One region of the Streptomyces sp. NPDC006643 genome, then DNA from elsewhere that is predicted to be linked to it. Evidence: riboswitches for the same ligand, from Rfam matches in the RefSeq annotation. Region 1 holds a riboswitch; the other holds the start of a gene.
The links. Region 1 has a riboswitch for glycine ahead of gcvP (aminomethyl-transferring glycine dehydrogenase). Riboswitches for the same ligand answer to the same signal wherever they lie in the genome.

Region 1 (3,743 bases):
TGAGAAGCAGCGGCGACGGTACGGCGAACGGCCCGTACCCGCTTCACGGCAGGACGTCCGACCCCACGACCGACACGGTCGGCTACCGGGGGCCGACCGCGTGCGCGGCGGCGGGCATCACCTACCGCCAGTTGGACTACTGGGCGCGCACCGGGCTGGTCGAGCCGAGTGTGCGCCCCGCGAAGGGATCCGGCAGCCAGCGGCTGTACAGCTTCCGCGATGTCGTCTTTCTCAAGATCGTGAAGCGCTTCCTGGACACCGGTGTCGCCCTTCAGAACATCCGGGCGGCGGTCCAGCACCTGCGCGACCGGGGGGCGGCCGACCTGGAGCGTATGACGCTCATGAGCGACGGCGCGACGGTGTACGAGTGCTCGTCGCCGGACGAGGTCGTGGACCTCCTTCAGGGCGGTCAGGGCATCTTCGGGATCGCGGTCGGTGTGGTGTGGCGGGACGTCGAGGCGGCGCTCTCCCAGCTGCACGGGGAGCGCGTCGACACCGGCGAGACCCTCATCGGCCACAACCCCGCCGACGAACTCGCCCGCCGGCGCCGTGACCGGGCCGTCTGAGCGCCGGGGCCGGGGTCCCGGGCGATTGTCAGTGGCGTAGGGGAGCATCGGTGGGGTGAGAGCCGCGCCGACCGTCCTGCATCTGGACATGGATGCCTTTTTCGCCGCCGCCGAGCAGGCGGCGAAGCCGAGCCTGCGCGGAAAGCCGGTCGTCGTCGGGGGGCTCGGTCCGCGCGGCGTCGTCGCGACGGCGTCGTACGAGGCGAGACGGTTCGGGATTCACTCGGCCATGCCGATGGCGCAGGCGCGGCGGCTCGCGCCGAACGCCGCGTATCTTGTGCCGCGCTTCTCCCTCTACCGCACGGTCAGCGAGCAGGTGATGGAGCTGCTGGGCCGGCTGTCGCCGCTGGTGGAGCCGTTGAGCATGGACGAGGCGTTCGTCGATCTGGAGGCGGGCGGCTCGGCCGGTGACTCGGCATCGGCGCGCGCCACGGGCGAGCGGCTGCGGCGGGACATCAGGGCGGTGACGGGCCTGACGGGCTCGGTGGGTCTCGCCGGATCCAAGATGCTGGCGAAGATCGCCTCCGAGCAGGCCAAGCCCGACGGTCTGGTGCTCATCGAGCCGGGCACCGAGCGCGCGCTGCTGGGGCCGATGAGCGTACGGACACTGCCCGGGGTCGGGCCGGCCACCGGTGAGCATCTGCGGCGGGCCGGGATGACCACGATCGCCGATCTGACGGAGGCCGGGGAGGACGAGCTGGTGCGGCTCGTCGGGAAGGCGCACGGCACTTCGCTGTACCGGATGGCGTCCGGGCACGACGACCGGCCGGTGGTCGCCGAGCGCGAGACCAAGTCCGTCTCCGTCGAGGACACCTTCGACGTCGATCTGCACGACCGGACGCGGGTCAGGACCGAGGTCGACCGGCTGGCCGAGCGATGTGTGCGGCGGCTGCGGGAGTCCGGGCACTCGGGCCGGACCATCGTCCTCAAGGTGCGGAGGTACGACTTCTCGACGCTGACCCGCTCCGAGACGCTGCGGGGGCCCACGGACGACCCGGGCGTGGTGCGGGAGGCGGCGGGGAGGCTGCTGGAGTCCCTGGACACCACCGGTGGGGTGCGGCTGCTGGGGGTGGGGGTCACCGGGCTGACCGACTACACGCAGGAGGACCTGTTCGCACAGGCGGCGGCGGACGCGGCAGACGCGGCGGACACGGCCGGTGGCGAGGGCGACGCGGAGGCCGCCCAGGACACGGCGGACGAGGTCGTGGACGAGGGTCCGCCGCCGGTGCCGGAATCAGGGGACGAGGTGGCCGCCGAGCGGCACTGGCCCGCGGGGCACGACGTGCGCCACGCCGAGTTCGGCGCGGGGTGGGTGCAGGGCAGTGGCGTGGGGCGGGTCACCGTACGGTTCGAGGAGCCCACGTCGGTGGCGCCGGGGCGGGTGCGGACCTTCCGTACGGACGATCCCGACCTGGAGCTGTCGCAGCCGCTGCCGCTGGTGGCCGTATCGCCGGACATCGAGAACCGGCCGGAGTGACGGCCGGCGCGGGCGGCGGGCTACTCGGCGGGGTCGTCGCGGCCCGCCACGCGCCCGAAGTCGCGGTCGGCCGGGCGGGAGGGCTGTTCCGGGGCCGCGGGCTCCGGGAGGGCCAGCCGGTAGTGGTGGTAGAGCTGGATCTCCTGGTCCGGGGAGAGATGGCGGCCGACGCCGAAGTCCGGGGCGCCCTTGATCAGGCCGCGCTCGTACGGGACGTGCAGGGACTCGTTGCGGTAGGTGCTGGGGGCCAGGGGCACGAACGCGTCCCGGCTGAACAGTCCGGTCCGTACCGCCGCCCACTCCGGCACGCCCGTGGCATCGTCCAGATACACCTCGTCGACGGTGCCGATCTTGTGCCCGTCGCGGTCGTACGCCTTGCGGCCGATCAGGCTGCGCGGATCGATGTCGGTCTGCACGGTCCCTCCAACTGGTCGCACATGCTCCCTCACCCTACGAAAGGGCACATCCGGGGTATCGGCCACTCGAAGTCCGATGTGAAAGCTCGCTGGTAGGCTGGTGAACGGCTGTCGACCCCGTGCGGGAGAGCCGTCCGGTGAGACTGCCGGAGGCGCCGAAGGAGCAAATCCTCCCCGGAAACTCTCAGGCCCCCGTACCGCATGGACGAGGTCACTCTGGAAAGCAGAGCAGGTGTCGGACGGCATCCGCTCTCACCGACGGTGAAAGTCGGTTCGCCTCGCGTGCGAGGTGGACCGGTGAAACTCTCAGGTTGATGACAGAGGGGGAGGCCGTCCGGGCACCCGTGTGTCGGTGCCCCTCGCAGGTCGCGCCAGACCAGGAGGCCTCCCGTATGACAGCCCACCGCACACCGCTCTCGCAGCTTGAGCGAGGAACCCCCTTCGAGCGGCGCCACGTCGGCCCCGACGCCGCCGCGCAGGCGAAGATGCTCGCGCAGGTCGGCTACGGCTCGCTCGACGAGCTGACCGCCGCCGCGGTGCCCGACGTGATCAAGAGCGCCGAGGCCCTGCGGCTGCCCGACGCGCGCACCGAGGCCGAGGTGCTGGCCGAGCTGCGCAGTCTCGCCGACCGCAACCAGGTCCTGGCCCCGATGATCGGCCTCGGCTACTACGGCACCTTCACGCCGCCGGTGATCCTGCGCAACGTGATGGAGAACCCGGCCTGGTACACCGCGTACACGCCGTACCAGCCCGAGATCTCCCAGGGCCGCCTGGAGGCGCTGCTCAACTTCCAGACCGTCGTCGCCGATCTGACCGGTCTGCCGACGTCGGGCGCCTCCCTGCTGGACGAGGGCACCGCCGCCGCCGAGGCCATGGCGCTGGCCCGCCGGGTCGGCAAGGTGAAGGACGGTGTCTTCCTGGTCGACGCCGACGCGTTGCCGCAGACCGTCGCCGTGATCCGCACCCGGGCCGAGCCCGCCGGGGTCGACGTCGTCGTCGCCGATCTGTCCGACGGGATTCCCGCCGAGATCGCCGAGCGCGGTGTCTTCGGTGTGCTCGTCCAGTACCCGGGTGCCTCCGGAGCCGTACGGGACATCAGGTCCGTCGTCGAGCAGGCCCACGAGCTGGGCGCGATCGTCACCGTCGCCGCCGACCTGCTGGCCCTCACCCTGCTCACCTCGCCCGGCGAGCTGGGCGCGGACATCGCCGTCGGCACCACTCAGCGGTTCGGCGTCCCCATGGGCTTCGGCGGACCGCACGCCGGCTTCATGGCCGTACGCGAGA
Region 2 (3,743 bases), on a different contig from region 1:
GAGCAGGTCCTTCGGCTCCTCCGCGACGCGCACCTTGAACAGCCAGCCGCCCTCGAAGGGTGCGGAGTTCACCAGCGAGGGGTCGTCCACGACGTCCTGATTCGCCTCGGTGACCTCACCCGTCACGGGGGAGTACAGGTCGCTGACCGACTTGGTCGACTCCAGCTCGCCGCAGGTCTCACCCGCGGTCACCGTGTCACCGACCGCGGGGAGCTGGGCGTACACGACGTCGCCGAGGGCGTTCGCCGCGTACTCCGTGATGCCGACCGTCGACACGCCGTCATCGGCGCTCGACAGCCACTCGTGCTCCTTGCTGTAGCGCAGCTGCTGGGGGTTGCTCATGTCGTGAATTCTCCTGTACGCGGGGGAGTGGTGAGGAACATGTGTCTTGCGGAGTGAGACGCGGGGCGCGGTACGCCCCGGCCGGCGGGAGCTACTTCCGGCGCTTGTAGAAGGGCAGCGCGACGACCTCGTACGGCTCGATCGAGCCCCGGATGTCGACCCCGACGCCCGCCGTGCCCGGCGCCGTGTGCGACGCGTCCACGTAGGCCATGGCGATCGGCCGGCCCAGTGTCGGCGACGGGGCGCCCGAGGTGACCTGGCCCACCACCGCGCCGTCCGCCACCACCGGGTATCCGGCGCGCGGCACCCGGCGGCCCTCGGCGACGAGCCCGACCAGCCTGCGCGGCGGCGCGGTCTCCGCCCGCTCGGCGGCGGCCTCCAGCGCCGTACGGCCCACGAAGTAGCCCTCCTTCTCGAACTTGACGACCCGGCCCAGGCCCGCGTCGAAGGGCGTGAGTCCGGTGGTCAGCTCCTGCCCGTACAGCGGCATCCCCGCCTCCATACGGAGGGTGTCGCGGCACGACAGCCCGGCGGGTACGAGCCCGGCGGACGCGCCGGCGGCCATCAGTGCCTGCCAGAGCCCTTCCGCGTGCCGGGGCTCCACGAACAGCTCGAAGCCGTCCTCACCCGTGTAGCCGGTACGGGCGATCAGGGCCGGCACCCCGGCGACGGTGCCGGGGAGCCCGGCGTAGTACTTGAGCCCGGCCAGATCGGCGTCGGTCAGCCCGGCGAGGATGCCGGGCGACTTCGGGCCCTGGACGGCGAGCAGCGCGTACGCGTCGCGGTCGTCGCGCACCTCGACGTCGAAGTCCGCGGCGCGGCCGGTCAGCTCGTCGAGCACCACCTGCGCGTTGGAGGCGTTCGCGACGACCATGAACTCGGGGTCGCCGTGCGTGTCGAGCCGGTAAACGATCAGGTCGTCCAGGATCCCGCCGTCCTCCTGGCAGATCATGGTGTAGCGGGCGCGGCCCACGGCGAGGGTGCCGATGTTGCCGACCAGCGCGTAGTCCAGCGCCTCGGCCGCCTGTGTGCCGGTGACGGTGATCTCGCCCATGTGGGAGAGGTCGAAGAGCCCGGCGTTCGTCCGGACGGCGAGGTGCTCCTCACGCTCGCTGGCGTAGCGCAGCGGCATGTCCCAGCCGGCGAAGTCGGTCATCGTGGCGCCCAGCGAGCGGTGCACGGCGTCGAGCGCGGTGAGGCGCGGCGCGTCGGGACCGGCCGCTTCGGGGGCGGGGGTGTGAGACGTATTGCTCATAGGTGTGGCTCCCAGGGCATGACAGAGAGGACGATCCTCCCCATCTGTCATCGGAACCTGAGAGGTTCATCACGACGTGTACGTACACGTACGCATACGGAGGTCGTGACTTGCACCTTGGGTGGAAGCGCCTGACGGCGATTCGCTTTTCAGATCTGCCTCGTCCGCGCGGTACTGGGCCTGAGAGATTCAAGGGAGGGACTTGCTCCTTCGGCGCCCGGCACCAACGGTGACCGGGACTCTCCCGCGCGGATTCGAACGGCCGTTATGGAGTTGGCGCGCACATCATCGCACGCGTCGGCCTCGGCCGACAGGGCGGTGATCAGCAAAAGGCTTGGTGCCGTATTACCAGTTCTTTACACTTGGTGGGCAAGGGTCATCGGCCACGGCGATGGACCCGACAGGGGGAGAGCGATGACGTTGCAGCGGTCCCGTGCAGGAGCGTACGCGACGACCGAGGGGGTGCCCGCCCAGCCGGCAGCGGTCCCCCGCAAGGCCCTGGCGGCGGTCCGGCCGGTCGTGCGCGACCTGCGGGAACGGGGGCCGCGGGGCCCCCGGCGCCTGGCGTTCGGCGACGGCGACGTGGTCGTGGTCTCGGGTCTGCCGGGCAGCGGGAAGTCCACGCTGATCGGCCGGGCGGCGCGCGGACGGGGCGTCGACTCGCAGGACACCCGCGACCGCTGGGCGCGCAGACTGCCCACCCGGTTGCCGTACGCCGTCTACCGCCCTCTGGTACGTCTCGCGCACTACGCGGGGCTACGGCGGGCGCTGCGCTCCGGCGAGAGCGTCGTCGTGCACGACTGCGGCACGCAGGCGTGGGTCCGCCGCTGGCTGGCGCGCGAGGCCCGTCGCCGGGGCGGACGGCTCCATCTGATCCTGCTCGACGTGACCCCGAAGACGGCCCGCGCCGGCCAGCGCGAACGGGGCCGCGGGGTGTCCGGCTACGCCTTCGCCCGCCACCGCCGCGCGGTCTCCCGCCTCGTCGCGTCGGCGGAATCCGGCCACCTGCCGCCGGGCTGCTCGTCGGCGGTCCTCCTGGACCGCGACGCGGCGGGGGCGCTGGAGCGCATCGACTTCCCGGCGTCCTGAGCGCCACGCCCCACGCTCACGCGGGCGCACCCCACCGGGTGCCGGCGGCGGCCCGGGAGCCGGGCCGGGCCCGCGCGCGACCGGTCGCCGCGGCAGTGCTTTCCGGGCGTTAGGGTTTCCGCGGCGGGCAGTGGCGAGAAGCGGGAGAGCGCAGTGAACACAGCATGGCCGGGCAACGAGTTGGAAGAGGTGCTCGCCGCCTCGCTCGGCAACGACGCCGCGGGTGGACGGCTCGTCGAGGTGCTCGGACGCAGCCAGCTCTGGATACCGCTGCCCAACGGCGGCGGGCCCGACAGCCCCGGTCTCGATCTGCCCACCATGGAGATCGACGGCGTGCCGTACGTCCCCGTCTTCAGCTCCGAGCAGCAGTACCTCCAGTGCGTGGGGGCGCACATGGCCTTCACCGTCGCCCCGGCCCGTGAGTTCGCCCGCGGCCTGCCCCCGCGGCTCGGCATCGCCGTGAACCCCGGCGGTACGGTCGGCGCCCCGCTGCCGCCGCCCGCCGTCGCGGAGCTGTGCCGGGTCGGCCGTACGCCGCTGGACGGCCCCGCGAGCGGCGGACGGGTGCGGCTCTTCGAGCCGGACTGGCAGGAGGACCCCGTCGACTTCCTGACCGCCGCCGCCGAGGAGTTCGAGGCGTCCGGCGTCATCCTCTCCGCCCGCCGCGGCCTCGCCAGCATCGAGGGCGAGCCCCCGGTGCTCTTCGTCGGCGTGCAGCTCTCCTCCTGGGAGGCCGCCGAACGCAACGCGCCCATGGACGCGCTCGGCCGGGCGCTCGGCCGCGTACACGTCGGCTGGCCGGTCAATCTCGTCCTGCTCGACGCCACCCAGGACCCGGTCGGCACCTGGATGCTGGAGCGGGTGCGGCCCTTCTACCAGCGCGTCGCCGCCCCGCCCGGGTAACACGCCGTCGCGACCGGCCCCGGAACCGGCCATGACCCGCCGGTCTAAGCTGGTTTGATGGCCTGGCCGGCTCGGGCCCGAAGCGGGGGAGGCCGGTCCAAACAGTGGATCGACGAGGGGCGGGACCAAGAGTGAGCGCGTCAGGCACCGCGGC

Region 2: it holds a riboswitch for glycine, as region 1 does, so the genes downstream of both, gcvT (glycine cleavage system aminomethyltransferase GcvT) here and gcvP (aminomethyl-transferring glycine dehydrogenase) in region 1, are expected to answer to the same signal.

Annotation. Positions count from the first base shown of each region.
Region 1 is NZ_JBIAHA010000029.1:119,713-123,455, reverse strand. Features, by position in the region: gene ACFYNU_RS32640 (MerR family transcriptional regulator) at 1-566, shown strand, start outside; gene ACFYNU_RS32635 (DNA polymerase IV) at 622-2,043, shown strand; gene ACFYNU_RS32630 (PRC-barrel domain-containing protein) at 2,064-2,459, opposite strand; glycine riboswitch at 2,572-2,669, shown strand; gene gcvP (aminomethyl-transferring glycine dehydrogenase) at 2,852-3,743, shown strand, end outside.
Region 2 is NZ_JBIAHA010000003.1:250,494-254,236, forward strand. Features, by position in the region: gene gcvH (glycine cleavage system protein GcvH) at 1-342, opposite strand, end outside; gene gcvT (glycine cleavage system aminomethyltransferase GcvT) at 434-1,597, opposite strand; glycine riboswitch at 1,757-1,854, opposite strand; gene ACFYNU_RS06095 (AAA family ATPase) at 2,012-2,686, shown strand; gene ACFYNU_RS06100 (enhanced serine sensitivity protein SseB) at 2,840-3,589, shown strand; gene ACFYNU_RS06105 (enhanced serine sensitivity protein SseB C-terminal domain-containing protein) at 3,721-3,743, shown strand, end outside.